Regions from separate parts of the Neorhizobium petrolearium genome, predicted to be linked through region 3. Evidence: riboswitches for the same ligand, from Rfam matches in the RefSeq annotation. Region 3 holds a riboswitch; each other region holds the start of a gene.

Region 1 (10,058 bases), 1.3 Mb from region 3:
AAAGAGGTTGCGGCCGGTCGGCATGACGTCGCGGCGGCCGCGTGCCGGAGCGCCGGACGGGCCGGGGCGGATATGCTTGCCGTCAAGCGCGTCGATCAAGGCTTGGCGCTCGGTTTCGGCACTCAGTATCCGTAACGGATCGTTATCATCCTCCGCCACCTCGCCGAAGACATGCTGGCCGTCCTTGATCGCGAAATCCTTGAGATCGCAGAGAAAGGCGTCGATACGGGTCAGGGCCGTGTCCGGATCGTCGTCGCCGGAAACGCCGGCTTCGGAAGCCAGGCCGGTATCGCGGGCCGTCTCGACGATCAGCTTTGCCAGCCGGTCACGACGGCGGCGGTCGAGCCCGTCTGCCTGGGCATATTCATCGACCAGCAGTTCGAGCCTCTTCTGTTCGTCGGACAATCCGGCATCGGTCAGAACCGGCGGCAGATGGCCGATGGTGACGGCGGAAATCCGTCGCTTGGCGACCGCTGCCTCGCCCGGATTGGAAACGATAAAGGGATAGATGACCGGCAGGCCCCCGGTCACGATCTCTGGAAAGCAATCCTTCGAAAGGGCAACCGTCTTGCCCGGCAACCATTCCAACGTACCATGGGCGCCGACATGCACGATCGCATGCGCGCCGAGCGTCTCGCGCATCCACTGGCCAAAGGCCACCAGCGCATGGCGTGGCGGCAGATCCGGGTCGTGATAATCGGCCCGGCGGTCTGCGTTGCGGCCGCGATCCGGTGCCAGCGCTACGGTGATATTGCCGAAAGTCGCTGCACGGAAACGGAAGGCGCCATCCCCAAGCTCCGCGTCGGGCGGCCCCCAGGCGGTTTCTGCGCCCGGAGCCGGGTGATAAGCGGAGAGCGGATAAGAACCGGCTTCCCGGTTTAGCAAGTCAAGAAGGTCTCGCGCGGTCACCGGTATGTCGGGGATGGAATAGCCGGCTATCGAAAGCTCGCGCAGCATGGACAGCACGCTTTGCGGCACGTCCAGCCCGACGGCATAGCCTGTGCGGCCGGGCGCACTCGGATAGTCCGGCATCAGGATGACGATCTTGCGGGCGGATCGCGGCGTAGATTTCAGGCGCAGGAAAGCGGCAATGCGCTCGGCGACCTGCTCGACCCGGTCCGGCTCCGGCCGGCTAAGAAGGTTGGCGGAATCGCTGCCGGCCTTGAAAGAGATCGCGCCGGCCAATATGCGCCCGTCGAGTTCCGGCAGGACCACATGCATGGCGAGGTCTGCGGGATTGAGACCGCGGCGGCTTTCCGCCCAGCCTTCACGCCGTGTCGTAGCGATGACGACCTGGAACACCGGCACGCCGGTGCGATCGAAGATCGTCTCACCGCTGTCGCTCGCGCCGCTGGCAAAAGCGGTGGTGGCAATGATCGCCGCAGGTTCGAGATCTGCGATCGCTTGTTCAACGAAGTTTATCGCCTCGACATCCTTCAACCCGCTGACGAAGATCGGGATCGGCGCGAAACCGCGTTCAAGCAGCGCTTCGAACAGCGCATCGATCGGTGCGGTGTCGTTCGCGAACAATATGGAGCGGTAGAAGAGGACCGGCAGTCGCAGGGCGTCTGGCGAGAAATCCGCGAGCAGATCGTCCACTCCGACGATTCCGCTGCCTGGCCTGTAATAGCCCATCTTCGACATCGGTGCGGCTTGCGGCAGGACCTCCTGCTCGTCATTCGCCAGCGCGGCCAAACGCTTTGCAAGCAGACGCATATTGCCCGGTCCGCCCTCGCGGAAACAGGCAAGAAAGCCGGCAAGCACCTCTTCGGAAACGGTCGAGGCAGCAGCGAGTCTTTCATCGCGGATACTGCATTCGCCGGGCAGAAGCGCGAGCGCGGTCTTCTTGAACCGCGCCAGCCGCGAAATCTCTTCGACACCATATGACCAGCGATCATAGCCGCCAAGGATGCGCACGAGAATAACTTTGGCATGTGCCGCCGTCTTTTCGATCCAAAGATCGACAGACATGGGATGCCTGAGATCAGCGAGATTGGTCAATCGCAGGGTCGGCTGACCTTGGCCCCATGCGGCGGAAATGCCGTTCAGATCGCTGCCAGAAAAGGACAGCACCACCACATCGGCCGGCGACTGGTTCAGGTCAACCGGTTCGATCAGGTCGTCGAGCGACGACGATGTGGTGGCGAGTATGTGCATCCTTCTCTCTGAGTTTCTGTTTTCTCTCGGCAATTGCCAACGGAAAACCGCTTCACACTTTTCCTGCTATCACGCGGCCAGCATCCTTTCGATCGCGGCGCGGTCGATGCCCTTTTCGCCGATTACGACAAGGCGGCTTATCCGCGCCTCACCGGGCGCCCAGGCTCGGTCGAAATAGTGGTTTACGCGCGATCCTACCGCCTGAACCTGCAGGCGCATCGGTTTGTTCGCGACTTCCACGAAGCCTTTTATGCGCAGTACGTTCTCCGCCTCCGCCGTCGCGGAAATGCGGGCAGCCAATTCGTCAGCATCGGAAACAGCCGGGAGATCGACGACAAAGCTGTCGAAATCATCATGATCGTGGTCGAGTTCGTCGTCGTGATGGGTCTTGCGGTTTTCGATATCGTCCTCGACGGCGAGGCCAAGTCCGATCAGCACGGCCGGATCGATCGCGCCATTGGCAGCCGAGACGATCTTCACGGCACGCGGCAGATGGGCGGCGACGCGGTCCCGGGCGGTAGCAAGGCCCGCAGCATCGAGGAGATCACTCTTGGTCAGCACGATCATGTCGGCGCAGGCGACCTGATCCTCGAACACTTCCTCGACCGGATCGTCGTGGTCGATGGAGCCGTCCGCCTGGCGCTGCGCCTCCAGCGCTTCATGGTCATCGGCAACGCGGCCTTCGGCCAGTGCCACACCATCCACAACGGCGACAACGCCGTCCACCGTGACACGTGCCTTGACGGCCGGCCACTGAAAAGCCTGAACGAGCGGCTTCGGCAGCGCAAGGCCGGAGGTTTCGATCAGGATGTGGTCGACGCGCGGTTCGCGTGAAAGAATCTGATCGATCGCCGGTACGAAGTCATCCGCCACGGTGCAGCAGATGCAGCCGTTGGCAAGCTCGATGACGTTGTCTTCCGGGCAGCTCTCGATGCCGCAGCCCTTCAGTATCTCGCCGTCGATGCCGACATCGCCAAATTCGTTGACGATGATCGCCAGCCGCTTGCCGTCAAGCTTCGCGATCAGGTTGCGGATCAGCGTGGTCTTTCCGGCCCCCAGGAACCCGGTGACGACGGTGCAGGGAACGCGGTCGAAGCTGACGCTCATGATGGCATGTCCTCGTGATGATGAAAGGGTGGGATACGGGCCGTCAACCCCTTGCCGCGCAGACATGTCGGGCGGCCGCGTAGAGGAAGGAAACCGCGCTCGTCCTCGGCCAGCATCATCGCGCCGGTGACGATGTCCTCGACATTGTCGAGGGACAGATGGCCGAAGACATAGGACCAACCGTTGCGGTGATTGAAGGCGGCGCTGGGGCTTTTTTCGCAATTGGCAAGGCAGGTGACGGGCTTGACCGCGAGCGGCTTGCCGTCCGCTGCTTCACGTAGCGCTGCGATCAACGCGATGCCCGGCCGAACGTCGCCGTCGGACACATCACGGCAATTGGTACAGACGAAAATCGTCACATCTGCCGGATCATCTGGTCGGTGGTCACTCATCGGTCAGCCGCGTTCCCGCCGGGGTCGAAACAATCGGGGCGCGGAGCAGAGGGCTGAAACCGCCTGCGGTGATCGAGAACTTCCTCCGGAGCACCCCGCCCGGTGAAGCAAAAACATCAGATGGCAGGTCTCCTGGCTTGCGGGTCACCGCCATTTGCCTGCCTTCCCGGTTTCCCAGTGGCTTATAGGCAATGGCTCGCCGCTTACAGTTGCGGGGGCAGCCGCGGCATTGATCGCGAAAGGGATCTCACCGCATTCTCTCTTAGCCCTCCCCGTTGCCGGAAAGGGACCATCTCTTTTCAAGTAAGCCCGGTCGCATGCTTATGTCAATGCGTCGCAAAGGCGATTGCCGTGAGGCCGATTTCGTCTATAGTGAGCCAGCCTATGGTGCCCCGAAAGGGTATTTGAGGGAATGCGGTGCGACGGATCTGCTGTCAAACCCGCGGCTGCCCCCGCAACTGTAAGCGGAAAGTCTTCGTCCATGATGCCACTGGAGCAATCCGGGAAGGCGGGCGCAAGATGCCTGATCCGCGAGCCAGGAGACCTGCCAGAGGCGAGGAAAAACTTCAACGGCCCTCGGGTGGAGGGCGAAAGGACAAGGCAATGGCAACGAAAACCGCTTCGACGGCAGTCGGTATTTCCTCCTCGAAGATCATCCCGCTCAGCATGACGGCCCTGCTGGGGCTTTTCGTCGTCGGTTTCGTCGGCTTCTCGCATATGGAAGTCGTGCACAATGCCGCGCACGATTCGCGTCATTCCTTCGCTTTCCCCTGCCACTGAGGGGAGTTTCCCATGTCGTTGTTTCGTAACATCGTCTTCACGGCGGTGATCGCCGGGCTGTTGTCCGGACTGCTGCTCACCGTCATGCAGAGCTTTTCCACTGTCCCGCTGATCCTGCAAGCGGAGAGCTACGAGAATGCCGGCGGCGGAGAGGTCGGCCACAGCCACAGCCATGAGGCCGCTCCCGCCGGCAATGCCGCAACGCCTGCGGACCATCATCCCGACGAAGAAGCATGGATGCCGGCAGACGGTTTCGAGCGCTTCATTTATACGGCCGCCGCCGACATGCTGGCCGCGATCGGTTTCGGTCTTATTCTGATCGCGGTTTCAGAAGCCCAGGGCGGTCTCAAAGGCTGGCGCAGCGGACTGATGTTCGGTATTGCCGGCTTCCTGACCGTCAGCTTGGCTCCAGGGCTCGGCCTCCCCCCGGAACTTCCGGGCATGCCGGCTGCTGAGCTTGGTCCCCGTCAGGTCTGGTGGATTTCGACCGCAGTCTGCACTGCAGCGGGCCTTGGCCTCCTCGCCTATACGCGCTCAGCCGTATTCGCCGCGCTGGCGATCGTTCTGCTGATCGCGCCACATATCGTCGGCGCGCCGCTGCCGCCCGGGCATGAAACGGCTGTGCCGCTGGAACTCTACGCCCGCTTCGTGAATGCTGTCTACGCCACGAACCTGGTATTCTGGGCTGTACTCGGTGCGTTGGCCGGGATGATCCGCGAACGCTTCCGTGCAGGGGAAGAGATCACGGCGCGGTCTGATGGGGAGTTCGTATCGCGGTGAAGGAGATCGACGAGGCATCGGTCGAACGTCATCGCGCCAAGATGGTGAACCGCAAGGCAGTGCAGGACAAGGAAGTCGCCGGGAAGACCGTCGAAAAGGGGCTTCTCATCGTCCATACCGGTCCCGGCAAGGGAAAATCCACCGCCGCCTTCGGCCTGGCTTTGCGTATGCTCGGCAACAATCGCCGGGTCGGCGTCGTGCAGTTCATCAAGGGTGCCTGGTCGACAGGCGAGCAGCCGGCGCTGGCCGTTTTCGGCGATCGGGTCGTCTGGCACACGATGGGCGAAGGCTTCACCTGGGAAACTCAGGATCTGACGCGGGATATCGCGGCCGCCGAAAAGGCCTGGGCAAAGGCTCTCGACCTGATGGCGGACGAGACGATCGGACTCATCATTCTCGACGAACTCAACATCGCGCTTCGTTACGATTATCTCGATCTCGACAAGGTGGTCGCAGCACTTCAGGCGCGGCGGCCGGACCTTCACGTGGTCGTCACCGGTCGCAACGCCAAGCCGGCGCTGATCGAGGCGGCGGATATGGTCACAGAGATGACGCTGGTCAAGCATCACTTCAAGGCGGGCGTGAAGGCCCAGGCCGGCATCGAGTTTTAACGGTATGACCGCTCGCGCGCTGATGTTTCAGGGTACGGGTTCGGATGTGGGCAAGTCGCTGGTGGTGGCCGGGCTTGCCCGCGCCTTTACGCTGCGTGGGCTGAAAATCATGCCGTTCAAGCCGCAGAACATGTCGAACAACGCGGCAGTCACGGCGGATGGCGGCGAGATCGGACGGGCGCAGGCCTTGCAGGCGCGTGCGGCCGGGGTCCCGCTCAGCGTACATATGAATCCTGTGCTTCTGAAGCCTCAGAGCGACGTCGGCGCGCAGGTCGTGGTGCAGGGCAAGGTCGAAGGCAATGCCAAGGCCGCCGAATACCAGGGCCTCAAGCGGAAGCTGATGCCGCGGGTGCAGGAAAGTTTCGACCTTCTCCGCAACCAGGCCGATCTGGTGCTGGTGGAAGGCGCCGGCAGCGCTTCGGAAATCAATCTCCGCCGCAATGACATTGCCAATATGGGGTTTGCGCGGGCGGCGGATGTGCCCGTCGTGCTGATCGGCGATATCGACCGCGGCGGCGTGATTGCTAGCCTTGCCGGCACGAAACTTGTGCTCGATCCCGAAGATGCGGCGATGATCCGCGGGTTCATCGTCAACCGCTTTCGGGGCGATCCGGCCTTGTTTGCCGAAGGCATGCGGATGATTGAAGAACTGACCGGCTGGCGATCGATCGGGCTTTTGCCGCATTTCGCGGATGCAGCGTTTCTGCCGGCGGAGGATGCGCTCGGGCTCAACCAGTCCTTCGCTCGCAAGTCCGGCGCAAGAATCCGCATCGCAGTGCCGATCCTGCCGCATATCTCCAATTTCGACGATCTTGACCCGCTGGAAGCGGAGCCGGAGGTCGATCTCATCCGTGTCAGGCGCGGTGAGGCCATTCCGGGGGATTGCGACCTCGTGCTGCTGGTCGGCTCGAAAGCAACCGTCTCCGATCTGGCTGCACTTCGCGAGGCTGGTTTTGACGTGGATATCGCCGCTCACGTTCGTCGCGGCGGGCGCGTGCTCGGCCTTTGCGGCGGTTATCAGATGCTGGGCAAACGGATCTCCGATCCGGATGGCATCGAAGGATCACCCGCTTCGGTCGAAGGGCTGGGCCTGCTGGATGTCGAGACCATCCTGTCCGCCGATAAGCGGCTGGAAGCAGTTTCGGGCGAAAGCTTCGATGGAGTTCCCTTATCCGGCTATGAGATGCATATCGGCCGGACATCCGGGGCCGATTGCCGACGCCCGTTCTCGGTGATCGACGGTAACCCGGATGGTGCGATATCGGCGGATGGCCGGGTCTGGGGCACCTATCTTCATGGGCTTTTTTCGGATGACCGGCAGAGGTCGGCCTGGTTGACACGGCTTGGCGGCGCGGTGTCGGTCCTGGACTATCAGACCGGGGTGGACAATGTGCTCGACCGGCTGGCCGCCCATATGGAACGGCATCTCGATCTCGATGGATTGCTCACGCTTGCCAGATGATCCATGCCAGGAAGCCGAAAAGGCCGATAAAGAGCGCGTCCGCGACGCGGGCGAGCTTCAATGCGCGGCGGATATCGACTTGGGTGAGTTCCGAGCGCCCGCCTTCGCCCATAAAACGCGCCTCGATCATCTGTCCGCCATAGCTCCGCGGCCCCGCCAGCGCTATGCCGAGTGCGCCGGCCATCGCCGCTTCCGGCCAACCGGCATTCGGAGAGCGATGGTGGCGTGCGTCGCGGAAGATGGCCTTGATTGCATTCCGAGGCGAAGCCTTGTCGACGAAAAAGGCAGCCAGCACGAACAGAAAAGCGCTCAGCCGCGAGGCCGGCAGGTTAATGAGGTCGTCGAAACGTGCGGCCGCCCAGCCGAAGGCTTCGTGTCGCGGATTGCGGTGGCCGATCATGCTGTCGGCGGTATTGGCTGCCTTGTAGGCCGCGCCGCCCGCGAGGCCGCCGACGCCCATCCAGAAAGCCGGCGCCACCACGCCGTCGGAGAAATTCTCCGCCAGGCTTTCGATCGCCGCACGGCAGACGGCGGCCTCGTCGAGCTTTTCCGGATCGCGGCCGACGATCATCGAGACGGCCTTGCGCCCGGCGTCGAGCCCGCCATACTTCATCGCGTCGGCAACCGCTTCGACATGCTTTTCAAGGCTTTTCTGTGCCGGGAGGCTGGCGGCTATCAGAATCGGCAGGACCGCTCCCAGAGGGATCGTCAGAAGCCCGTATTCGATCACAAACGCCACGGCGATTGTCACGCCGAGCAGCGTCAACAGAGCAAGCACGCCCATGCGTTTGCGCGTATCGAAATCGTCGGCCTCGCGGTTCCAGCCGTTGTCGAGCCGGGATATCAGCCGGCCCATCCAGGTGACCGGGTGGCCGATCGTCCGGAAGAGCCAGTCCGGATAACCGAAGATGCGCTCTATGATCAGGGCGAAAAATGCGAGAAGGAACATGCCGGTGACTGCATCTGAGATTGGTGGTCCGATAGCGCATGGCGGCAATCTGTCCCGTGCACGGGCGCTGTTTCCGCACGCGCCTGAACCCTGGATCGATCTTTCCACCGGTATCAATCCTTATTCCTATCCGCATTCTCCCTTGCCCGACAATGCCTTTGCACGCCTGCCGGACCCCGCACTGGCAGAAAGGCTGAAGGCGATCGCAGCGGAAGCCTATGGCGCGCCCTCGGCTGCCCATGTGGCGGCGGGGCCGGGCACGCAGATCCTGTTGCCGATCCTTGCGAGCCTGCTTGGGCAAGGTAAGGCTACGATCCTTTCGCCGACCTATGCCGAACACGCCCGCGCAGCGCGGATGGCCGGTTTTGAGGTGACCGAAACGGACGATCTGGATCGGCTGGCTTCTGCAGATCTCGCCGTTATCGTCAATCCCAACAATCCGACCGGCCGAATCGTCCCGAAGAGTGATCTTCTGGCGCTTGCAGCCATCATGCGAGCAAAAGGCGGATTGCTGGTCGTCGATGAAGCCTTCGTTGACGTCTCGGAAGCGGCGAGCGCAGCGGATGCGGTCGATGCCGGCGGACTTATCGTGCTGCGGTCCTTCGGCAAGTTTTACGGCATGGCGGGCCTGAGGCTCGGATTTGCGATCTCTCGTCCGGATATCGCCCGAAGGATCGAGGACCAGCTCGGCCCTTGGGCCGTTTCCGGTCCGGCGTTGCATATCGCCAGCGAAGCGCTGGCCGACGGTTGGTGGCAGGCGATGATGCGACAACGATTGCGCGATGATGCCGCGAATCTTGATATCTTCCTGATCGGCGCTGGCATTCCAGTCTTCGGCGGTACATCGCTATTCCGCTTCGTTCGGGACGCGCGCGCGCTGGCGATTTTCCAGCATTTGGGGGAGCGCGGCATCGTCACCCGCCGCTTCGAAGAACGGCCGGCTGATCTCAGGATAGGGCTTCCCGACAAAAATGGCTGGCCAAGACTGGAAGACGCTCTGAAAACTATTTAGCCGGCGAATCGAATTTGTCGCGCCATGCGGCCCGTGCGTTCGGCACGGGTAAGGCGGTTGCCTCATAGACGCCGCGGGCCACGGCTCGGGCCGTCACGATTGTCGTCAGGTGGCAGAGTTCGGCAAAGGCCGCCATGTCGTCCAGCGGTTTTGCCCCCGTCGCGGCGGAAAAGATCGTATCGCCATCGCCTGGCAGGTGCGCCGGCAGAACAGCGCGTGCCAATCCGTCATGCGCCATGATCGAAAGCCGATGCGCCTGCGCTTTCGTCAGGAAGGCATCGGTCACGACGACGCCGATCGTCGTGGCCTTCAGGTTGACGCCTTTAAGCCGCAGGGCCGAATGGCTTTCGGTGAACTTTTGCGGCAGGCCGAAGCCACCGAATTCCTCGTCCTGCTCAAATGGAGCTGCCCAGAAATGCGGGCCTTCGGCGACAGTCGCCGAACCCATGGCGTTAACCGCGAGCAGGGCTGCGATCGTGTGGCCGGCTGTCGTCCTTGCGCTCGCCGAACCGAGCCCACCTTTGAATGTCGCAGTCGTGGCGCCGGTGCCTGCTCCTACAGTTCCGAGCGCAAAAGCGCCTTTCGCAGTGGCCTTGAAGGCATCGTAGCCCATCTCCCGATAGGGCGAGTGAAGTCCCCAGTCCTTGTTGCCGCCGTTCAGGAGATCCATCAGGATTGCCTGCGGTACGATCGGTACACGGACGTTGCCGACTTGGAAGCCACGGCCGATTTCACGAAGCCCCGCCTGCACTCCGCCCGCGGCGTCCAGTCCGAAGGCCGAACCGCCGGACAGCACGAAGGCGTCGAC
Region 2 (10,058 bases), 1.3 Mb from region 3:
ATTTTGATGGCCGCCTATGACTATGATCTCTTCGTGATTGGTGGCGGATCCGGCGGGGTGAGGGCGGGCCGTGTCGCCGCCTCTCTCGGCAAGCGGGTGGCGATCGCGGAGGAATACCGCTTCGGCGGAACTTGCGTCATCCGCGGCTGTGTGCCGAAGAAACTGTTCGTCTATGCCTCCCAATACGCCGAGCATTTCGAAGATGCCGCAGGTTATGGCTGGCAGGTCGGTGAAAGTACGTTCGACTGGAAGAAGCTGATCGCCGCCAAGGACAAGGAGATCACCCGCCTCGAAGGCCTCTACCGGAAAGGTCTGGAGAACAACGGCGCCGAAATCCTCGAAACCCGTGCCGAACTGGTCGACGCCCATACGATCCGGCTCACGAAAACCGGCAAGACCGTGACGGCGGAGAAGATCGTCATCGCGACCGGCGGCGCTCCTAACCCTCACGTGGCCCTGCCGGGTCACGAACTCTGCATCTCCTCCAACGAAGCTTTCCACCTGCCGGAACTGCCGCGTTCGATCCTGATCGCAGGCGGCGGCTATATCGCGGTCGAATTCGCCAACATCTTCCACGGCCTTGGCGTCGATACGACGCTGATCTACCGCGGCAAGGAAATTCTCTCGCGCTTCGACCACGACATGCGCCAGGGCCTCCACAAGGCGATGGTGGAGAAGGGCATCCGCATCATCTTGACCGACGTGATCGAGGACGTGACCAGGGCGCCGGCTGGCGGACTGGTCGCCAAGACGATGTGCGGTGAGACCATTGCCGTCGATACGGTGATGCTGGCGCTTGGCCGTGACCCGAACACAGACGGTTTGGGCCTTGAAGCAGCAGGCGTCGAAGTGAACGAACGTGGCGCCATCGTCGTCGACAAATATTCCCGCACCAGCGTGCCGCATATCTATGCGCTCGGCGATGTCACCGATCGGGTGCAGCTGACGCCGGTGGCGATCCATGAGGCGATGTGCTTCATCGAAACCGTCTATAAGGACAATCCGACGGCCCCGGATCATGAACTGATCCCGACCGCGGTCTTCTCGCAGCCGGAGATCGGCACGGTGGGCCTCTCGGAGGAAGAGGCGGCCAAACGCTATCCGGAACTCGAAATCTACCGCGCCGAATTCCGGCCGATGAAGGCGACGCTGTCGGGCCGCGCGGAAAAGATGATCATGAAGCTGGTCGTTGATGCGGCAAGCCGCAAGGTGGTGGGCGCTCACGTGCTCGGCCACGATGCGGGCGAGATGGCGCAGCTTCTCGGCATCTCGCTGAAGGCGGGCGTCACCAAGGACGATTTCGACCGCACCATGGCTGTCCATCCAACGGCGGCGGAGGAATTCGTCACCATGTATAACCCGAGCTATCGCGTCCGGAACGGCGAGCGCATCTGACGCACTCGCGGCGGACAGCCCTACTGACGGCGACGCCGGAAACGGTGAAACATGGCTGCATCAATGCCGGAAAGGCGGCTATGCAAGGGCTCCGTTAAGGTTTATAAGCCGCGTCTATTTCGAGAAAGGCTGCCCGGCAGGCGATCGCCGTGGTGAAAACAGGTGAGTGAGATGGCACAGAATTGGACCCCGAGCAGTTGGCGGAAAAAACCGATCCAGCAGGTGCCGGACTATCCGGACCAGGCCGCGCTGGCCGCGACGGAAGCTCAGCTCGCGACCTTTCCGCCGCTCGTTTTTGCCGGCGAGGCCCGTCGCCTGAAGAGCCAGCTCGCCAAGGTGGCGGAAGGCGATGCCTTCCTGCTCCAGGGGGGCGATTGCGCCGAAAGCTTCGTGGAGCATGGCGCCGACAATATCCGCGACTTCTTCCGTTCGTTCCTGCAAATGGCCGTCGTGCTGACCTATGGGGCTCAGCTTCCGGTGGTCAAGGTCGGACGTATCGCCGGCCAGTTCGCCAAGCCGCGCAGCAATTCCCACGAGACGCAGGATGGCAAGACGCTGCTCACCTATCGCGGCGACATCGTCAACGGCACGGAATTCACCGAGACGGCCCGCGCGCCGGATCCGGAGCGCCAGATGATGGCCTACCGTCAATCGGCGGCGACCCTCAACCTGCTGCGCGCCTTCGCGATGGGTGGCTATGCCAACCTGGAAAACGTGCACAAGTGGATGCTGGGCTTCGTGAAGGATAGCCCGCAGGGCGAGCGCTATCGCAAGCTTGCCGACCGCATCAGCGAGACCATGGATTTCATGAAGGCGATCGGTATCACCTCCGAAAACCAGCCCAGCCTGCGCGAGACCGACTTCTTCACCAGTCATGAAGCGCTGCTGCTCGGTTACGAAGAGGCCTTCACCCGCATCGACTCCACCTCGGGCGACTGGTACGCGACCTCCGGCCACATGCTGTGGATCGGCGACCGTACCCGCCAGCTCGACCACGCGCATGTGGAATATTTCCGCGGAATCAAGAATCCGATCGGTTTGAAATGCGGCCCGTCGCTGCAGGCCGACAATCTGATCGAGCTGATCGATGCCTTGAACCCGGCCAATGAGCCTGGCCGCCTGACGCTGATCTGCCGCTTCGGCCACGACAAGGTCGCCGACTCCCTGCCGAAGCTGATCCGCGCCGTCGAGCGCGAGGGCAAGAAGGTCGTCTGGTCCTGCGACCCGATGCATGGCAATACGATCACGCTCAACAGCTACAAGACGCGGCCCTTCGACCGTATTCTGTCGGAAGTGGAAAGCTTCTTCCAGATTCACCGCGCCGAAGGCACGCATCCCGGCGGCATCCATGTCGAGATGACCGGCAAGGACGTGACGGAGTGCACCGGCGGCGCCCGCGCGGTGACGGCCGGCGACCTGCAGGACCGCTACCACACCCATTGCGATCCGCGCCTCAATGCCGATCAGGCGCTGGAACTGGCCTTCCTGCTCGCCGAGCGGATGAAAAGCGGCCGCGACGAGAAGCGCATGGCCGTCAACGGCTGACATTTTTCATGTCGAGACAACGATAGGCCGGCAGCGATGCCGGCCTTTTCGTTATCTCATGGCTGCAGCTCACAATAAGGATAAGCGAAATCGATTTGACCTGCGCTGTCATGCCCGCGACATTGCATTCGGGCATATTCGAATGGAGGCTCCCGTGGAGCAGACGAACAGCGGCCGGTGTCTATGCGGTTCCATCCGGTTTGAGACGACGGGGCCCCTGCGGACGGCGACGGCCTGCCATTGCTCGCAATGCCGCAGGCAGACCGGGCTCTTCTATGTCGCAACCGCCGTGCGGCCTCAGAACCTTCGCATTCAAGGGGAGGAGACGCTCTCCTGGTACCGCGCGAGCGACATGGCCCGGCGCGGTTTCTGCTCCACATGCGGATCCGCGCTTTTCTGGCAGGCCGACGGGGTGGATCAGATTTCGATCATGGCCGGTGCATTCGATCAGCCGAGCGGGCTTGTCATGGGTGAACACATCTATTGCGCCGATAAGGGGGATTTTTACGACATTCCCGAGGATGGCGTACCCCATCATCCCGGCGGTAGGCCCACATCTGCTTGAAACGTCATAAAAATTTTCCCTGGAGCACGTTGCCGCCATCTTCGGCCGGCGCTAAATCCTGACCATGACCCAGGACATCAGCCAGACCCTCCGCATCGCCATAGCCCAGCTCAATCCGACCGTCGGCGATGTCGTCGGCAATCTGGCGCTCGCCCGTGAAGCACGTCGGGACGCCGCCCGCAACGGGGCCGACCTTGTTCTCTTCACCGAACTCTTTATTGCCGGTTATCCTCCGGAGGACCTCGTGGTGAAGCCGGCCTTTCTGAAAACCTGCCTGGATGCCGTCGAACAGCTTGCGGCCGATACGGCCGACGGCGGGCCGGGCGTCGTCATCGGCTTTCCACGCCAGGGCAGGGAGGGCCGGCACAATTCGATCGCCGTGCTCGATGGCGGCAAGGTGATAGCAATCCGCGACAAGGTAGATTTGCCGAACTACGGCGAGTTCGATGAAAAGCGTGTCTTCATTGCCGGCGAAATGCCGGGGCCGGTGAATTTCCGCGGCGTCAGGCTCGGCGTTCCGATCTGCGAGGATATCTGGGGTGAGCTCGGCGTCTGCGAGACTCTGTCGGAAAGCGGCGCGGAGATCCTGCTCGTGCCGAACGGCTCGCCCTATTATCGCGGCAAGATGGATATCCGCCATCAGGTGGTGCTGAAACAGGTCATCGAGACCGGCCTGCCGATGATCTATGCTGCGCAAGTCGGCGGCCAGGACGAACTGGTCTTCGACGGCGCGAGTTTTGCCTTCAATGCGGACAAGACACTTGCCTTCCAGATGGACCAATTCCAACCGGCGGTGACGGTGACGGAATGGAACAGGGTCCACGATACCTGGCGCTGCACCGATGGGCCGATGGCGCGCATCCCGGAAAAGGAGGAAGCGGATTACCGCGCCTGCCTGCTCGGCTTCCGCGATTATGTCAACAAGAACGGCTTCAAATCCGTGATCCTCGGCCTGTCCGGCGGCATCGACTCGGCATTGTGCGCGGCCATCGCCGTCGATGCACTGGGTGCGGAGCGGGTGCGCAGCGTGATGCTGCCTTACCGCTACACCTCCGAGGAGTCGCTGAAGGATGCCGCCGATTGCGCCCGTGCGCTCGGCTGCCGCTACGATATTGTGCCGATCGCCGAGCCCGTCGAGGGTTTTTCGTCGGCGCTCTCGGAGCTTTTCGATGGCACGGACGAGGGCGTTACCGAAGAGAACCTGCAGAGCCGGGCGCGCGGCACCATTCTCATGGCGATCTCCAACAAGTTCGGTTCGATGGTGGTGACGACCGGCAACAAGTCGGAAATGTCGGTGGGTTACGCGACGCTCTACGGCGACATGAACGGCGGCTTCAATCCGATCAAGGATCTCTACAAGATGCAGGTTTATGCGCTTGCTGCCTGGCGCAACCAGCACCTGCCGCCGGATGCGCTTGGACCGTCGGGCGCAGTGATCCCGAAGAATATCCTCTCCAAGGCGCCGTCGGCGGAACTCAGGCCTGATCAGACGGACCAGGATTCGTTGCCGTCTTATCCCGTCCTCGACGACATTCTCGAATGCCTGGTGGAGATGGAAATGGGCACGGAGGAGATCGTCTCGCGCGGCCACGACATCACGACCGTCCACCGCATCGAGCATCTGCTTTATCTGGCCGAATACAAGCGGCGGCAATCGGCGCCAGGCGTCAAGATCACCAGGAAGAATTTCGGCCGCGATCGGCGTTATCCGATCACCAACCGGTTCCGGGACCGATAGGTGACCGATCATTTGACCGGGTGAGACGGGAAGATCGGGCGGCTCCACTTGAAACGCTGATCATGGCTTGGCATAACGCCTCCGTCAGGTGCCTGCCTTGCGCAGGAGAATCGGGAATCCGGTGGGAAACCGGAACGTGCCCAACGCTGTGAGGCGGACGCTTGGCCGCAATTCGAAAGCCACTGGAATTTCCGGGAAGGCGGCGGCAGGGGCGGATGAAGCCAAGTCAGAAGACCGGCCTGGCAAGATAGATCGAACCGCGCGGACGGCGGCGAGGTTTCTTGATGCTCCTGCGCGTTCGCGCAGGCGGCGTCAGCATTGTTGGGGATAGACGATGCAGCCCGATCCTTTTGCGCATGCCTTGATATCTGCAGGCGAATTTCCGGAATGCGACCGCGCTGCGGTCTATCGCGTGATCGAAACCCGCCGCGACGTGCGCGACCAGTTTCTGCCGGACCCGCTTCCGGACGACCTCGTGATGCGGCTGCTCGGCGCCGCACATTCGGCGCCCTCGGTGGGGTTCATGCAGCCATGGAATTTCATCCTCGTGCGGGATCCCGAGATACGCCAGGCGGCATGGAGTGCCTTTTCGCGAGCCAATGACGAGGCGGCGGAAATGTTTCCGGAGGAGCGCCGCGACATATACCGCAGCCTGAAGCTCGAAGGCATCCGAAAGGCGCCGCTCTCGATCTGCGTGACCTGCGATCCGGATCGCGCCGGGCCGGTCGTCATCGGCCGTACCCATGATCCGCGCATGGATGTCTATTCGACCGTCTGCGCCGTGCAGAACCTGTGGCTTGCCGCCCGCGCCGAAGGGGTCGGCGTCGGCTGGGTGAGCATCTTTCATGAGGAGGATCTGCGCGCCCTGCTCGGCATTCCCGAGCGGATCAGGATCGTCGCCTGGCTGTGCGTCGGCTACGTCGATCAGCTTTATCGGGAGCCGGAATTGGCGGTGAAGGGCTGGCGCGAGCGGCTACCGCTCGAAGACCTGGTTTTCACCGATCGATGGGGCGAGTGCTGACAACTACTGCTGCGGCTGCGGCCCGCTGGATTTCGGATGGGCGAGGTCGATGTCTTCCTCAGGCAGGAATGTCGGGCCGACCATACGTACCTTTTTGTTCGGATCGTAGGGACGTTCCGGCCCCGGCAGGTTCGGCTGGGCGGCAGCCGCCTGCGGCTGTTTGACACGCAGATCGATGATGCCGGAGTAGGGCTCCTCCTTCGGCAACTCGATACCCTGCAGCTTCATTCTCTCCTTGCGGTCCTCTTCCACATCGGAAGGAATGCAGTTGTTGGAGCGGATTGCAGCCAGGATCGCGCCGCGCTCGCCGGAGGAGCGAACCAGTTGCCGGGCATTGTCTCTTTCCGCAACAAGCGCGTCGCGGCTTTGCTCCATGGCATCGAGCGTCTGCCGCATCTGATCGCAGACTTCGTCCTTCGGGCCGCCGAGGACAACGACACTGCCCGTGCCGCAGCCCGCCCGGCGCATCTCGATCCTGAGCCCGCGGATTTCGCTGTTCTGGTCGCTGAGTTCCCGCGCATAGCGCCGTATCTCGGCCGTGTTGCCGATGATCTGCGGTGCGTTGTTGAGCTGCCGGTAAAGGGCTGCACAGGTCGCGATATCCCGCGCGGAGGCCGCGGCGGGAACAAGCAGCAGCGGGGCGATCATCAGGCCGCAAAGGCGCATGAGGTATTGTCCGGCTCTCTCCAATCACATGATTGCATCATGGAGCAGGCCGGTTGACAATATCATAAAATCCGCTGCCCAAAGATTATTACTTAATTATCATGTGGTTATATTTAAAATTTAAAGTTGAATCTCCAGATCGGGTTGCGATGCTTCCACCACCGCAAGCGCAGCCATGTTCACGACGCCGCGCGAGGTGACCGAGGGCGACAGGATATGCACCGGCATGGCGGCGCCGAGCAGGACCGGGCCGACATGCAGCGCGTCGGTCATGTTCCGCACGACGCCGAGCGAGATGTTCGCGGCATCGAGGTTCGGGAAGATCAGCAGGTTGGCGTCACCAGTCAGTGAACTGTTCGGCATAGCACGCTTGCGCACCGTTTCGGAAAGCGCCGAACCGGCCTGCATTTCGCCGTCCACTTCCAGGCCAGGAGCCTGTTCGCGCACCAGCTTCAGGGCACTGCGCATCTTCTGGGCGCTTTCGGAATCCCGTGAGCCGAAGTTCGAATGGCAGATCAGCGCTGCCTTCGGGAGGATGCCGAAGCGGCGGACTTCCTCGGCCGCCAGGATGGTGATCTCGGCGATCTCCTGCGCCGACGGATTGTAGTTGACGAACGTATCGGCGAGGAAGAGCGCGCCGCGCTGAGAGATCACGAGGCTGAGCCCCGAGAAGGCGCAGACGCCCGGACGCCGGCCGATGATCTGGTCGACGTCCTTCAGGTGCCGGTCATAACCGCCCTCGACGCCGCAGATCAGCGCATCGGCTTCGCCGCGTTTCACCGACAATAAACCGATCACCGTATTGTTGGTGCGCACGATGGTGCGGGCGCTTTCCGGGTTGATGCCCTTGCGGCCGACCAGGGCGAAATAATCGTCAACATAATCGCGGTAGCGCGGATCGTCTTCCGGATTGACCACGGCGAAATCGACATTCGGGCGGATGCGGATGCCGAAACGCTTGAGCCGGGCTTCGATCACCGACGGGCGGCCGATCAGGATCGGCGTTGCCGTCTTTTCCTCCAAGAGCACCTGGGCTGCCCGCAGCACGCGTTCGTCCTCGCCTTCGGCAAAGATGACTCGCTTCCTTTCGGCCGTCTTGGCGGCGTTGAAGATCGGCTTCATCACGAAGCCGGAGCGCCAGACGAAACGGTTCAGCTGGTCGAGATAGGCATCGAAATCTTGGATCGGCCTCGACGCGACGCCGCTTTCAGCGGCAGCTCTGGCGACGGCCGGCGCGATGCGCAGGATGAGGCGTGGATCGAAGGGCGAGGGGATCAGGTAATCCGGACCGAAGACCGGCGTATCGCCGGAATAGGCGCGTGCGGCAACGTCGGAGACTTCTTCGCGCGCGAGGGCTGCGATCGCCTTGACCGCCGCCATCTTCATGTCCTCGTTGATCGTCCGGGCGCCGCAATCGAGCGCCCCACGGAAGATATAGGGGAAGCACAGCACGTTGTTGACCTGGTTCGGGAAATCCGAGCGGCCGGTGCAGATCATCGCGTCCGGGCGCGCTGCGCGCGCAAGCTCAGGCATGATTTCCGGAGTCGGATTGGCAAGCGCCATGATCAGCGGCTTCGGTGCCATGCGGGCGAGCAGTTCCGGTTTGAGCACACCCGCGGCGGAAAGCCCGAGGAAGACATCGGCATCGTCGATGCTGTCGGCAAGTACGCGCTTGTCACTCTTCTGCGCGTAGATCGCCTTCCATTCGTCCATCAGCTCGGTGCGGCCTTCATAGACGAGGCCCTCGATATCGTGGACCCAGATATTCTCCCTCCTTGCACCGAGCGAGACGAGGAGATGCAGACAGGCGAGAGCCGCGGCACCGGCGCCCGACGTGACGATTTTCACGTCGGCGATATTCTTGCCGGCAAGCTCCAGTCCGTTGAGGATCGCGGCGGCGACGATGATCGCGGTGCCGTGCTGGTCGTCATGGAAGACTGGAATGTTCATTTTTTCGCGAAGCCGACGCTCCACCTCGAAACATTCCGGCGCCTTGATGTCTTCGAGGTTGATACCGCCGAAGGTCGGCTCCAGCGCCGAGACGGTCGAGACCATGGCATCGATACTCGCCGCATCGATTTCGATGTCGAAGACGTCGATGCCCGCGAATTTCTTGAAGAGAACGGCTTTCCCTTCCATCACCGGCTTCGAGGCGAGCGGTCCGATATTGCCGAGGCCGAGTACGGCAGTACCATTGGAGATGACGGCGACAAGATTGGCGCGGGCGGTGTAATCCGCCGCCATATCGGGATTGTCGCGGATCGCAAGGCAGGGTGCCGCCACCCCGGGCGAATAGGCGAGCGCCAGGTCGCGCTGGTTGCCGAGCGGCTTGGTCGCCTGGATTTCCAGTTTGCCGGGGCGGGGATAGCGGTGGAAGAACAGCGCCTGTTCATCGAGATCGCCGCTGGCTGGCGTGGCGGTCGATTTCGGTTTTTCTTGCGCGTTCATGGTTCCTCCTGGCTTGTCTTGTTCTGTCTCTGCTGGATCGAAAGGAGAGAGTCCTCCTTACATCAATCGACCCGACGGAACAGCAGCTAATTTGCGGTCGTGGCGGAAATCGGAAGGAGAGCGGGAATGACGCTCGGCTGCCCTCAGGAGCGGCTTTTCCATGTTTTGTCATCATCCTGAAACACGAGTCTGGTTTTGGAAATCACGAGAGGCGGCAGCGAAAGGACGACTTCGTGACCGGTCAAGTGGATACAAGGCATTTCAGAACGCTTTTCATTTCGGACGTGCATCTGGGTTCCAAGGCCGCCCGAACCGATTTTCTCCTGGATTTCCTGCGTTATCATGAAGCTGATACGCTGTTTCTGGTCGGCGATATCGTTGACGGCTGGCGCCTGAAGCGCAACTGGTACTGGCCGCAAGGCTGCAATGACGTCGTGCAGAAGCTCCTGCGCAAAGCGCGAAAGGGCGCCCGCATCGTCTATATTCCCGGCAATCACGATGAGTTCCTGCGTTCGTTTCCGGGAATGCATTTCGGCGGCATCGAAGTGGCCGAACGCGCGATCTACGAAATGGCGGACGGCAAGAAATACCTGATCCTGCACGGTGACGAATTCGACGTGGTCGTACGCAATGCCCGTCTGCTCGCCTATCTCGGCGATTGGGCCTATGACGCGGCGATC
Region 3 (10,058 bases):
GCGGTCACGATAACCGCGATGGCCGTTGTACCAGCCATAACGGTCGCGGTCACGATGCCAATCGCGACGATCTCGATATTGGACCTGCGTTATGGTGGTCGAGTTTGAAATGCCGGGGATCGGCTGCGTCTGGAAAGACCGAGCGGGCGTAAGGCTCGTGAGCGCTACGGCAAAGGCTGCCGCAACCGTGGTCAAACGCAAACGAATGGCATTCATCCTGATGTTTCCCTGTGGTTAATTTCACCTGGGAACAACGCGGATGCGGAAGCTTGGTTCCTCGGGAACCCGGCCCCGGGCCGATCACGAACGAGCGATCTGCGTCGCCGGCAGGAATGTCACGCCACGATCGAAAGCTTCGCCTGCTCATCCCCCTGCAGGCGGTTGACCATGAAGTTCGAATACCATTCGACGAACTGCATGACACCACCCTCATGGACCGCCGAATAGGGGCCTGGCTCATAGGCCGGCGAGCGGATGCCGAAGGCGTTCTCCTCGACGATCTGGCGATCCTGGTCGTTGGTCATGTTCCACACATGCGTCAACTCTTCGATATCGTAATCGACGCCCTCGACCGCATCCTTGTGGACCAGCCATTTGGTGGTCACCGCCGTTTCCTCCGGGCCGAGCGGCGTGACGCGGAAGGAGATCGCGTGGTCGCCCAGCATATGGTCCCAGGTGGTCGGATAGTGGAAAAGCAACATGGTGCCGATGCCGTCGATCGTCACGCCGTCTGAAAGCTGGCGGACGACGGCCTTCCTCCCCGACATGGTGTAGCTTTCAGCGCCTTCGATCAACGGCATGCGGGCGACGCGGAACTGGCCATCCGGAGATATCCGGAACTCGCTCGGCAGATTGGCCGCCTCGCAGCGCCGCCAGTGTTCGGTGATGACGGGATCGTCAATGGCGCCGGCCACACCGCTGACGGTCGGCGCTTCCGGGAACGTGCGGCAGAGCTCCGGGTGATTGCCGACACAATGATAGCACTCGCGGTTGTTTTCCCAGACGAGTTTCCAGTTGCCCTTTTCGATGATCGTCGACTGATGGGCGACCTTGGCTTCCGAAAGGCGATGCGGCGCCATGTAGGGCTCGATGGCCGCGCGGACGGGTGCGAAGTCCGGCGCCTCGTTGGCGAGGCAGATGAAGATATAGCCAGCAACGCTTTCGCAATGGACCTTCTTCAAGCCGAACTGGCTCTTGTCGAAATCCTGGCCCATCTGGCGGGCGGCCATCAGCGAGCCGTCGAGCTCGTAGGTCCACTGGTGGTAAGGACAGACGAGGCGGACTGCCGAACCGCTCTCCTTGGTGCAGACCCGGCTGCCGCGATGGCGGCAGGTATTGTGGAGCGCCCGGATCCGGCCGTCGCGACCGCGCACGATGACGACCGGATAATCTCCGATCTGCAGCGTGAAATAGCTTCCGGCCTTCGGCAGTTCGCAATCGTGGCCGACAAACAGCCAGTCACGGTACCAGATCATTTCGAGGTCGAGCTTGTAATAGTCCGGGTCGGTATAGAAGGCCTGTTCGAGGCTGAAGCCTTCACGGCGGTTCTTCAATTGCCGCAGGACCTGACTGCGAATTTCCATCTTGCCTTCCTCGTCAATGCTACCTTCAAGCGGCCTGCGGAAAGGACATGGAAAAACCAGCTGGCCTCAGCCTGCCAGTCTCCTTGTCCGAACGCCCGCCGCGATCGGTCAAAATCTCGTTCACTTCAGGCTGGTTTCCGGGCTCAGGAGCTGTCCCTTGCGGGACTGGCCTGGCGCCTTCCCGGGCAGCCTTTGCGGCTCTTTCCCAGTGGCTTCCGCCAGGCCTTCGAGCTCCACCACCGTTGCGGGGGCAGCGCCGGGCTTCGACCGGCTTCCCAATTCTCCGCCCCTCCCTAGCGGGGCGGCACCTTGAGCTTGAGGCGGATATAACCATCCTCCAAACTTGCCGCATAGATGACATTGCGACATCGGCAACCGCATTGACGACGGCCTTTCTCAAGCCTCGCGAAAGGGAAACTCGTCATTAAGAGTTGAATCCTAAAATCCCGGCCTCAATGGGAGCGGCGCCATCGTGCAGGCAAAGGCAAAGATCCGCTACTTCGAAGCTCCTCCGCCGGCTCCTCCTGTTCCGGCGGCGACAAAAACGACCGTGCATTCGGAATTTCTGCGGACCGGGCGCATCACACGCTACAAGCCAATCTGGGCACCGGAGGAACGCCGTTATCTCAGTTACACCGAGGTCGCGGAACGCACAGGCAAGCGATTGGAGGCCGCAGGCGAAAAAAGCCACGAGCGGATCAACGCCTTCCACCGCTCAATCCAGTTCCCTAAGGTCATCTTCCATCGCACGCTCGATGACCGTCCGCATCTCGGCTATTGCCACGTGACGGCCGCCCGGACTCTCCTCGCGTCTCGCGTGCCGGTGCGCTGGTCTTTCTACATCGCCAATTTCTTCTCTGAGATCGGTGAGGAGGAAGAGAAATTCTTCGAGCGCATCAGCCATATGAATGCGCGTATGTATTTCGCGGTCGCGATCGAAAGCGAGCCCGGCCAGCCTTTCCGGATCAACCGCTCGATCCGCAGGAACGGGCTCCTGTTCAGGACCCACGATCCGATGGAAGCGATCAAGAACGTGCTGATGCTCGGTGCTTCAGGCGACGCGCTTCGCGAAATCATCAAAAAGCTTTGACGGCGGACGAGTCCGCGTTATTGACGGCGAACATGACAGCCGAAATCATAGACATCACCACGGATCGCGAAAAGGCGCTCGAGCGCGCCTGTGCCGTCCTGGCAGACGGTTTTCCTGTCGCGATCCCGACTGAGACGGTTTACGGACTTGCGGCAGACGCCACCAATCCCGCCGCCATCACCCGAATCTACGAGACCAAGGGTCGGCCGCGCTTCAACCCGCTGATCTGCCACATGTCCGACCTCGCCATGGCCGAGCGCTATGCGGTCTTCGACCCCGTCTCGAAAAAGCTTGCCGAGACCTTCTGGCCCGGACCGCTGACGCTGATCCTGCCTTTGAGGCCCGAAAGCGGCATCCACTCGCTGGCGACGGCCGGGCTCGACACGGTCGGCATCCGCCTGCCGAAGGGTTTTGCCGCCGACCTCATCCGCGCCTATGGCAAACCGCTCGCCGCCCCCAGCGCCAACACGTCCGGCGGAGTAAGTCCGACGAGCGCCCGGCATGTGGCGGACGACCTGGGCGACAAATTGAAGCTCGTCATTGACGGCGGCGCAGCACCGGTCGGCGTTGAATCGACCATCCTTCGCGTCGAAAGTGGCGCACTCCGGCTGCTGCGGCCCGGCGGGGTTGCCGGAGAGGAAATAGAAACGGCAACGGGGCTGACCGTCATCCGGCCTGAAGGTCCCGCAGCGATCATCGAGGCGCCCGGCATGCTTGCCTCCCACTATGCGCCGGGTGCGAGCGTGCGGCTCAACGCCGATCATGTCGAGCCGGGCGAGGTGTTGATCCGCCTCGGCGCGGTTCCGGTGAAGGGAATCGAACAGGCCGCTGCAATTTTCGACCTCAGTCCCTCCGGCGATCTTGCCGAGGCGGCCGCAAATCTGTTCGATTACCTTAAGCGCGCCGATGCGACCGGTGCCACCCGTATCGCCGTCACACACATTCCGGGTCACGGTCTCGGCGAGGCGATCAACGACCGGCTGGCCCGCGCCGCAGCGCCGCGGAAATAAGAGGAGACGCCGATGGACATTTCGGGACCCAAACCAGAGCTTCTTGACCGCTTTGCGGCGATCGTCGGCGAAAACCATGTGCTGCGCGACCAGCAAGACCTCGCGCCGCATCTCATCGAGGGCCGCGGACTTTACCAAGGCTCCTCGCCAATGCTGCTCAAGCCGGGCTCCACGCAGGAGGTTTCGGCAATTCTCAAGCTTGCAAGCGAAACCGGCACGCCGATCGTGCCGCAGACCGGCAATACCGGCCTTGTCGGCGGCCAGACCCCGCGCACCGGCGGCAATGACCTGATCGTCTCGCTTGAACGCATGAACCGCATCCGCGATGTGGATCCGGTCGCCAATGTGCTTGTTGCCGATGGCGGCGCAATTCTTGCCGATGTGCAGAAGGCGGCAGAAGCGGTCAACCGGCTGTTCCCCTTGTCGCTCGGCTCCGAAGGTTCCTGCCGCATCGGCGGCAACCTTTCCACCAATGCCGGTGGTACGTCCGTGCTCGCCTACGGCAACATGCGCCAGCTCTGCCTCGGCCTCGAGGTGGTGCTCCCGACGGGGGAGATCTGGGACGGCCTGCGACGGCTCAAGAAGGACAATACCGGTTACGACCTGCGTGACATGTTCATTGGTGCTGAGGGAACTCTCGGCATCATCACCGGCGCGGTGCTGAAGCTTTTTCCGCAGCCTGTCGGCCATCAGGTGGCGCTCGCCGGCCTCAACTCGCCCGAGGATGCTCTCAAACTCTTCGAACGGGCCTCGAACCTCTGCGGCACGGCGCTGACCGGCTTCGAACTGATGCCGCGCATCGGCATCGAGTTTACCACCCGCCATATCGAAGGCGTGCGTGACCCTCTTTCGGATCCGCATCCCTGGTACGCCCTGATCGACATCTCCACTTCCGATTCCGCCGAGACGGCGCAGACCATGGTTCAGTCGCTGCTCGAACAGGGATTCGAGGCAGGTCTCATACGCGACGCGGTGATTGCCTCCTCAGTCGCCCAGCAGAGGGCACTCTGGCACATGCGGGAAAGCATGTCGGACGCCCAGAAGCCGGAGGGCGGCTCGATCAAGCACGACGTTTCCGTGCCGGTCTCGAAAATCCCGTCCTTCATGGCGGAGGCGGACAAAGCGGTGGTGGCAGCCGTTCCCGGCGCCCGCATCTGCGCCTTCGGCCATCTCGGTGACGGCAACATCCACTACAACATCTCCCAACCGGTCAGTGCGGACATGAAGGCCGACAAGGCCGCCTTCATCGCCCGCTGGCGGGAAGTCAACGAGATCGTGCATGGTATCGTGCTCGCTGCTGGCGGCTCCATCTCCGCCGAACACGGGATCGGCCAGCTGAAGCGCGACGAACTCGCCCATATCCGATCGCCGATCGAAATGGACCTGATGCGGCGCATCAAGAGGGCTTTCGATCCGGCCGGTATCATGAATCCCGGCAAGGTGCTCGTTCCATGAGCCGGGCGCCGAAGACGACGATCCGCATCGACCTCGACAATGGCGTGCGACTCGGCCCGGGCAAGGCGCAACTCCTCGAACTCATCGCCGAGCACGGTTCGATCCGGGCCGCCGGCGCGGCAATCGGCATGTCCTACCGGCGTGCCTGGCTGCTCGGCGACGAAATCAACCGGATGTTCCGGGAACCGTCGATTTCCACCCGCCACGGAGGAAAAAGCGGTGGTGGGGCCGGTCTCACCGAATTCGGCCGGGAACTGCTCTCCCGTTACCGGCGCATGGAAGAGGCAAGCCGCGACGCGATGCGCGCCGATCTCGACTGGTTGGCGGCCAATACGGATCTGAATTTCGAATCGTCCGACAAGAGCGACGAAACCTGAAACCCGACCAGCCCAACACTCGCCTTAGCCCATCCTGATCTGAGACAGTGCCCAGAGCGTATCGGCACTGATGCCGGCTGAACTGCCGCTGAGAATATCGGCCGCCGACGCGGTCGTCGTGGCATTGCTCTCGATGTCGTACATGACGGTGAACCGCCTGATCAGCTTGTCGAGCTTTTCCGGGTCGGACAAATCCTCGAGATCGAGATTCTTCTCGACCAGTTTCGCCTGCTGATCGACGTCCATATTGCCGATTTCCTCCGGCAGGCTGAACGTGATACGGAAGAACTCCATCAGCGCCTCATCGCCGAGGATGACATAGGGATCGGTGATGGTGTCGGCCATGCGCTGGAAATAGAGTGCCAGGCGGACACCCGCGTTTTCCTCGCCTTCCTGGGTTTCAAGCAGCTGCCGTATATAGTTGCTCTCGGTCGCAGCGATCTCGCCGCCGTTCTGGGCCTTGCCGGCAGCGCTGCGGTCGATGTCACCCTTGGCATCGAAGTTGAAGGTGCCGACGATCTGGGCAAATCTCTTGTCCGTTTGCGTATTGACGAAACTCGCCGGGTCGCTCAGATCGGAATTGAAGGCCTGTTTCAGGAAGTCGTCCGTCACCGTCGAGGGGTCTATCCCTTTCGAGGTCAGGAGGATATCGAGCAGCTTGCGGTCCGCCAGCAATTCATCGCGGCTGTCGATGCGCTGCATGGTTTCGGTATAGTATTTCGTTTCTTCCTCGGCCTTCTTCTTGGCAGCTTCCAGCTCATCGCCCTCAAGGAAGCGGGTCTTGCGCAGGATATAGTCCCTGGCGACATTGGTGATCGCCGCATTGGACTGGGCAAGCACCGGCGCGGTCACATCGCCATCCTTGCCGAAATTGAACAGCTTCGCGAGCGTGATGAAGCGCTCGTCCTTCAGCTGATAGATATAGCTGTCCGGATCGGAGAGGTCGCTCTTCAATGCGTATTTGATCGTCAATTTCGAGACGGAAGAGGGGTCGAGGCCGACTGCCTCCAGGGCGAACTCATAACTGGTCTGCGCGTCGCTGCTCAGGAAATCGTCAAGTGTTTCGATGGCCGCGAGGTCCAGTTTGTAGAACTTGATCGTCTTTGCAAGATCCTCTTCCTGCTTGTCATCCCAGCGGCTGAAATAGTTGCTGCGGGTCTTGCTGGTCTGCTGGGCGGTCTGGGCTTCACCGGCCGCAACCGTGCCGTCCGTATTGAAATTGAAGGCTTTCGCCAGTTCCAGATATTGCGGCCGGTCCTTGCCGTAGACATTGGCGTAGCTGTCGGGATCGTCGAGATCGCTGGTCAGAATCTGGTCGATCGTCGATTTTACGATATAGCTCTCGTTCAAGTCGAAGGCCGATTTTATGTACTGCAGGATACGCGGATCGTCTATCAGATCGGTGACGTTCGTCGCCGTCGCGATCTTCTGCTCGAAGAGTTCCTGATTGAGCATCGCTTCGGCATGCGTCACCTGCGTCTGCTTGTTGAAATAGCCGCCCACGATTTCCTGCAGCTTTTCCGCTGTTACGGCGCCGTCGGCCGGGACGGTACCGTCCGCATTGAACTGGAAATCCTCGGCGAGGGATTTCATCACTTTCAGGTAGGCGGCATCAGACTTTGTACCGCTGATGATCTTCGCCAGTTCGGCGCGCCGCTGGGCCGACTGCTCGACGGGAACCAGCTTGGCATTCAACTCTTCAAGACGGGGTTGCTGCTCTTCGAAACTGGCCTGATCCTTTGCGATCAGCGCCTCCGTCTCGGTCAGTTGCGTCTGCAAAGCGTCGATCTCAGGCTGCAGAACATCGGGATCGCCACCATTGTCCAATTCATCCTGCTTGGCGGCGATCTGGGCCTCAAGATCGGCCTTCAGCTGCTCCCCCAACGCAATCGAGTCCTGAAGTTCGAGAATCCCTTCCCGTTCCTCCAGTTCGGCGTCCTCGGCCACTGCGGCATCGTATTGGTCCAGCCGGCTGCCGTAAGCGGTATTGTAGTAACTGCCCGGATCATCCGGATCGCTGGTCAGCACGCCGCGGATGGCGGTGTAATTGTAGTATTTCCCATCAATGCCATAGGCAGTGAACATATATTCGCGCAGCCGGTCGTTCCTCAGGAATTCATCGACATTGTCGATGTTGCCGGTCGTCCCGAGCATCACCTGGAAGTATCGTGTGTCTTCCTCGATCTTGTCCGACTGCGAGGCGATCGTCTGATCATAGGTATCGAAGAGCTCTTCCATCTGGCCGTCCGATTGGGCGACAGCGACATCCGAGGTGGACGAACCGAAGTTGAATGCAGCGGCGAAATCCTTGTACCGATCATCGGTGAGGCGGTTGGCGAAGCTGTTATCATCGCTGAGATCGCTTTCCAGGACCTGCTTCATGAAGGCCTTGGCATAGATCATCTCATCCAGACCGTAGGCGGTCATGGCGTAGGAATAGAGCCGATAGTTGTCCAGGAATTCGTCGACCGTTTTTATCTTGCCGATGTTTTCCTGGTAATATTTCGAATCGTTGGCGACGGTGGTCTGGTTGGCAACCTGCTTCAGGCTTTTCTGGAGATCGCGATTGACGAGATCGAAAGTCAGATAGGTCGATACCATGGACAGGCCCCGCGAGTCGGAATGATGCTGCCGCAAGCATTGCAGGATAGCCTTGCCCGTGGCTTTTCAAGCTTCGGCCCGACAATCTCTTCTGTCCCGCGCCTGTACAATTTCTGCGATTCACTTTCCGGAAACCCAAAGGGGTGCGCTTTCGCTAACCATTCAGGCAGGCAAAGCTTCCTTAACCGCGATTTTTAAGCAGTCTCGAACATGCCAGCCCTATGCTCCAACTGCAGAGGACAAAAGTCCCGCAGAGAAACCGGCAACGGCTCTCAGGTAAAACAAGGGTAGCATACCGATGACCAACACTGTTCTGAAGCCCATATGGGCAGGGTCGACATTGAGGCTCGATCCGTCTCGTTTCCCGCAGCAGGTTACCTATGCGCTGCGCGAGACATCAGGAGATGTCACTATCACCATCGACGAGCGCGGCGCCGTGCTGCGCAAGATCCTTCCCTCGAGCGGCCTGCCGCTCTCCTTCGCTCTCCCTGCCCGCGCGTTCAAGGGTGTCGCCGCGCGTGCCATCGACCACGGTGACGGCGAAGTGACCGTCACACTGGAACTCCATCACGAAGATCCGGATCTCTGCATCCCGCTTCTGGTCGCCCACGACCTCTGCGACATCGCCGCCGACTGGCGGAGCTGGTCGGATGCGTTCCGCATCCCGATGCTGATGGTGGAAGCCGACGGCATTGCCCGCCCGCTCGAAAACCATATCGGCGATGTGCGCTCGAACGGCACGGCTGCACGCCGCCGCCATTCCTATTTTGCCGGCCGCCGCCCCCGTTTCCTGGTCCGCCGGACCACCGGCAGCCTGGGTGTGACGATGAAGATCGAAGGCAAGGAGATCATTGCGCGCCGCTGAGGCCTTGTTTGTCCCTTTGGCCTCCGCCGCTCGCGATAAGAAAGAAGCCCGACCCTCAGCCGGTCGGGCTTCTTTCCTCTTGAAGACTAAACGGCAAGCGACAGGACAAGGCCCAGGAACAGGGTCGTGCCGACGTGGTGGTTGAACTTGAAAAGTCTCAGGCACTGTTCGGCATTGTCGATGTCGAGGATCAGCACCTGCCAGGCGAACATGATCGCCGCTGCGAGAAGGCCGAGATAGGCGAAGAACCCGACGCCGGCTGCGGCAAAGGCAAAGATCAGGAAGAACAGCGTGAAACCGTAAAGGCCAATCAGCCACCGCTTGGTATCCTCGCCGAAGAGGCGTGCCGTCGAGCGTACGCCGATCAGCGCATCGTCCTCCTTGTCCTGATGAGCATAGATCGTGTCGTAACCGATCGTCCAGGAGATGGCGGCAAGATAAAGCCAGAGAGGCGCCCATGACAGGCTGCCAAAGACGCCGGCCCAACCCATCAGCGCGCCCCAGGAAAAGGCAAGGCCCAGGAAGAATTGCGGCCAGTCGGTGAAGCGCTTGGCGAAGGGATAGACCGCCACCACGCCGAGCGACAGGATGCCAAGCACGATCGTAAAGGCGTTGAACTGGATCAGCACCAGAAGACCGACAAGCGCCTGCACTGCCAGAAACACCTTGGCCTCAAAACGAGACACACGGCCAGACGGCAGAGGGCGCGATCGGGTGCGCGCCACCTCCATATCGATATTGTGATCGACAAGATCGTTATAGGTGCAGCCGGCACCACGCATGGCGACTGCGCCAATAAAGAACAGGATCAGATGGAAAAGAAAAAGCCCGAGGGAAAACATCCCCTCGTCCTGCGCGGCATTGGCCGCGAGCGCCGCCGACCAGAAGCACGGCCACATGAGGAGCTGCCAGCCGATCGGCCGGTCCCAGCGGGCAAGCTGTGCATAGGGCCAGGCCGGCCGCGGCAGAACGCGGTAGACCCAGTTGTCCGAAGGGGCGTCAGCCACGCGGCCCGTAAAATCGTCGGCATTCGTCATGCCGAGGTTCTAGCGCCCGCCGGAGCCGGCGGTCAAGCGG

The links. Region 3 has a riboswitch for cobalamin ahead of QEO92_RS02555 (aromatic ring-hydroxylating oxygenase subunit alpha). Riboswitches for the same ligand answer to the same signal wherever they lie in the genome.
Region 1: linked by a shared signal. The riboswitch ahead of QEO92_RS23120 (DUF1636 family protein) and the one ahead of QEO92_RS02555 (aromatic ring-hydroxylating oxygenase subunit alpha) in region 3 are both predicted to bind cobalamin.
Region 2: linked by a shared signal. The riboswitch ahead of bluB (5,6-dimethylbenzimidazole synthase) and the one ahead of QEO92_RS02555 (aromatic ring-hydroxylating oxygenase subunit alpha) in region 3 are both predicted to bind cobalamin.

What each region holds. Positions count from the first base shown of each region.
Region 1 covers NZ_CP123000.1:4,769,248-4,779,305, reverse strand. The annotation lists gene cobN (cobaltochelatase subunit CobN) at 1-2,157, opposite strand, end outside; gene cobW (cobalamin biosynthesis protein CobW) at 2,227-3,264, opposite strand; gene QEO92_RS23120 (DUF1636 family protein) at 3,261-3,656, opposite strand; cobalamin riboswitch at 3,762-3,965, opposite strand; cobalamin riboswitch at 4,025-4,222, shown strand; gene QEO92_RS23115 (CbtB domain-containing protein) at 4,260-4,436, shown strand; gene QEO92_RS23110 (CbtA family protein) at 4,449-5,216, shown strand; gene cobO (cob(I)yrinic acid a,c-diamide adenosyltransferase) at 5,258-5,827, shown strand; gene QEO92_RS23100 (cobyric acid synthase) at 5,832-7,289, shown strand; gene cbiB (adenosylcobinamide-phosphate synthase CbiB) at 7,273-8,238, opposite strand; gene cobD (threonine-phosphate decarboxylase CobD) at 8,237-9,250, shown strand; gene QEO92_RS23085 (P1 family peptidase) at 9,243-10,058, opposite strand, start outside.
Region 2 covers NZ_CP123000.1:1,794,532-1,804,589, forward strand. The annotation lists gene gor (glutathione-disulfide reductase) at 7-1,395, shown strand; gene QEO92_RS09250 (class II 3-deoxy-7-phosphoheptulonate synthase) at 1,567-2,940, shown strand; gene QEO92_RS09255 (GFA family protein) at 3,095-3,505, shown strand; gene QEO92_RS09260 (NAD+ synthase) at 3,570-5,243, shown strand; cobalamin riboswitch at 5,313-5,500, shown strand; gene bluB (5,6-dimethylbenzimidazole synthase) at 5,578-6,264, shown strand; gene QEO92_RS09270 (hypothetical protein) at 6,268-6,930, opposite strand; gene QEO92_RS09275 (NADP-dependent malic enzyme) at 7,051-9,378, opposite strand; gene QEO92_RS09280 (UDP-2,3-diacylglucosamine diphosphatase) at 9,612-10,058, shown strand, end outside.
Region 3 covers NZ_CP123000.1:492,687-502,744, reverse strand. The annotation lists gene QEO92_RS02560 (BA14K family protein) at 1-216, opposite strand, end outside; gene QEO92_RS02555 (aromatic ring-hydroxylating oxygenase subunit alpha) at 336-1,583, opposite strand; cobalamin riboswitch at 1,695-1,910, opposite strand; gene QEO92_RS02550 (DUF6656 family protein) at 2,056-2,673, shown strand; gene QEO92_RS02545 (L-threonylcarbamoyladenylate synthase) at 2,706-3,683, shown strand; gene QEO92_RS02540 (FAD-binding oxidoreductase) at 3,696-5,138, shown strand; gene QEO92_RS02535 (winged helix-turn-helix domain-containing protein) at 5,135-5,515, shown strand; gene QEO92_RS02530 (DUF1217 domain-containing protein) at 5,540-8,116, opposite strand; gene QEO92_RS02525 (DUF6101 family protein) at 8,415-8,981, shown strand; gene ubiA (4-hydroxybenzoate octaprenyltransferase) at 9,068-10,018, opposite strand.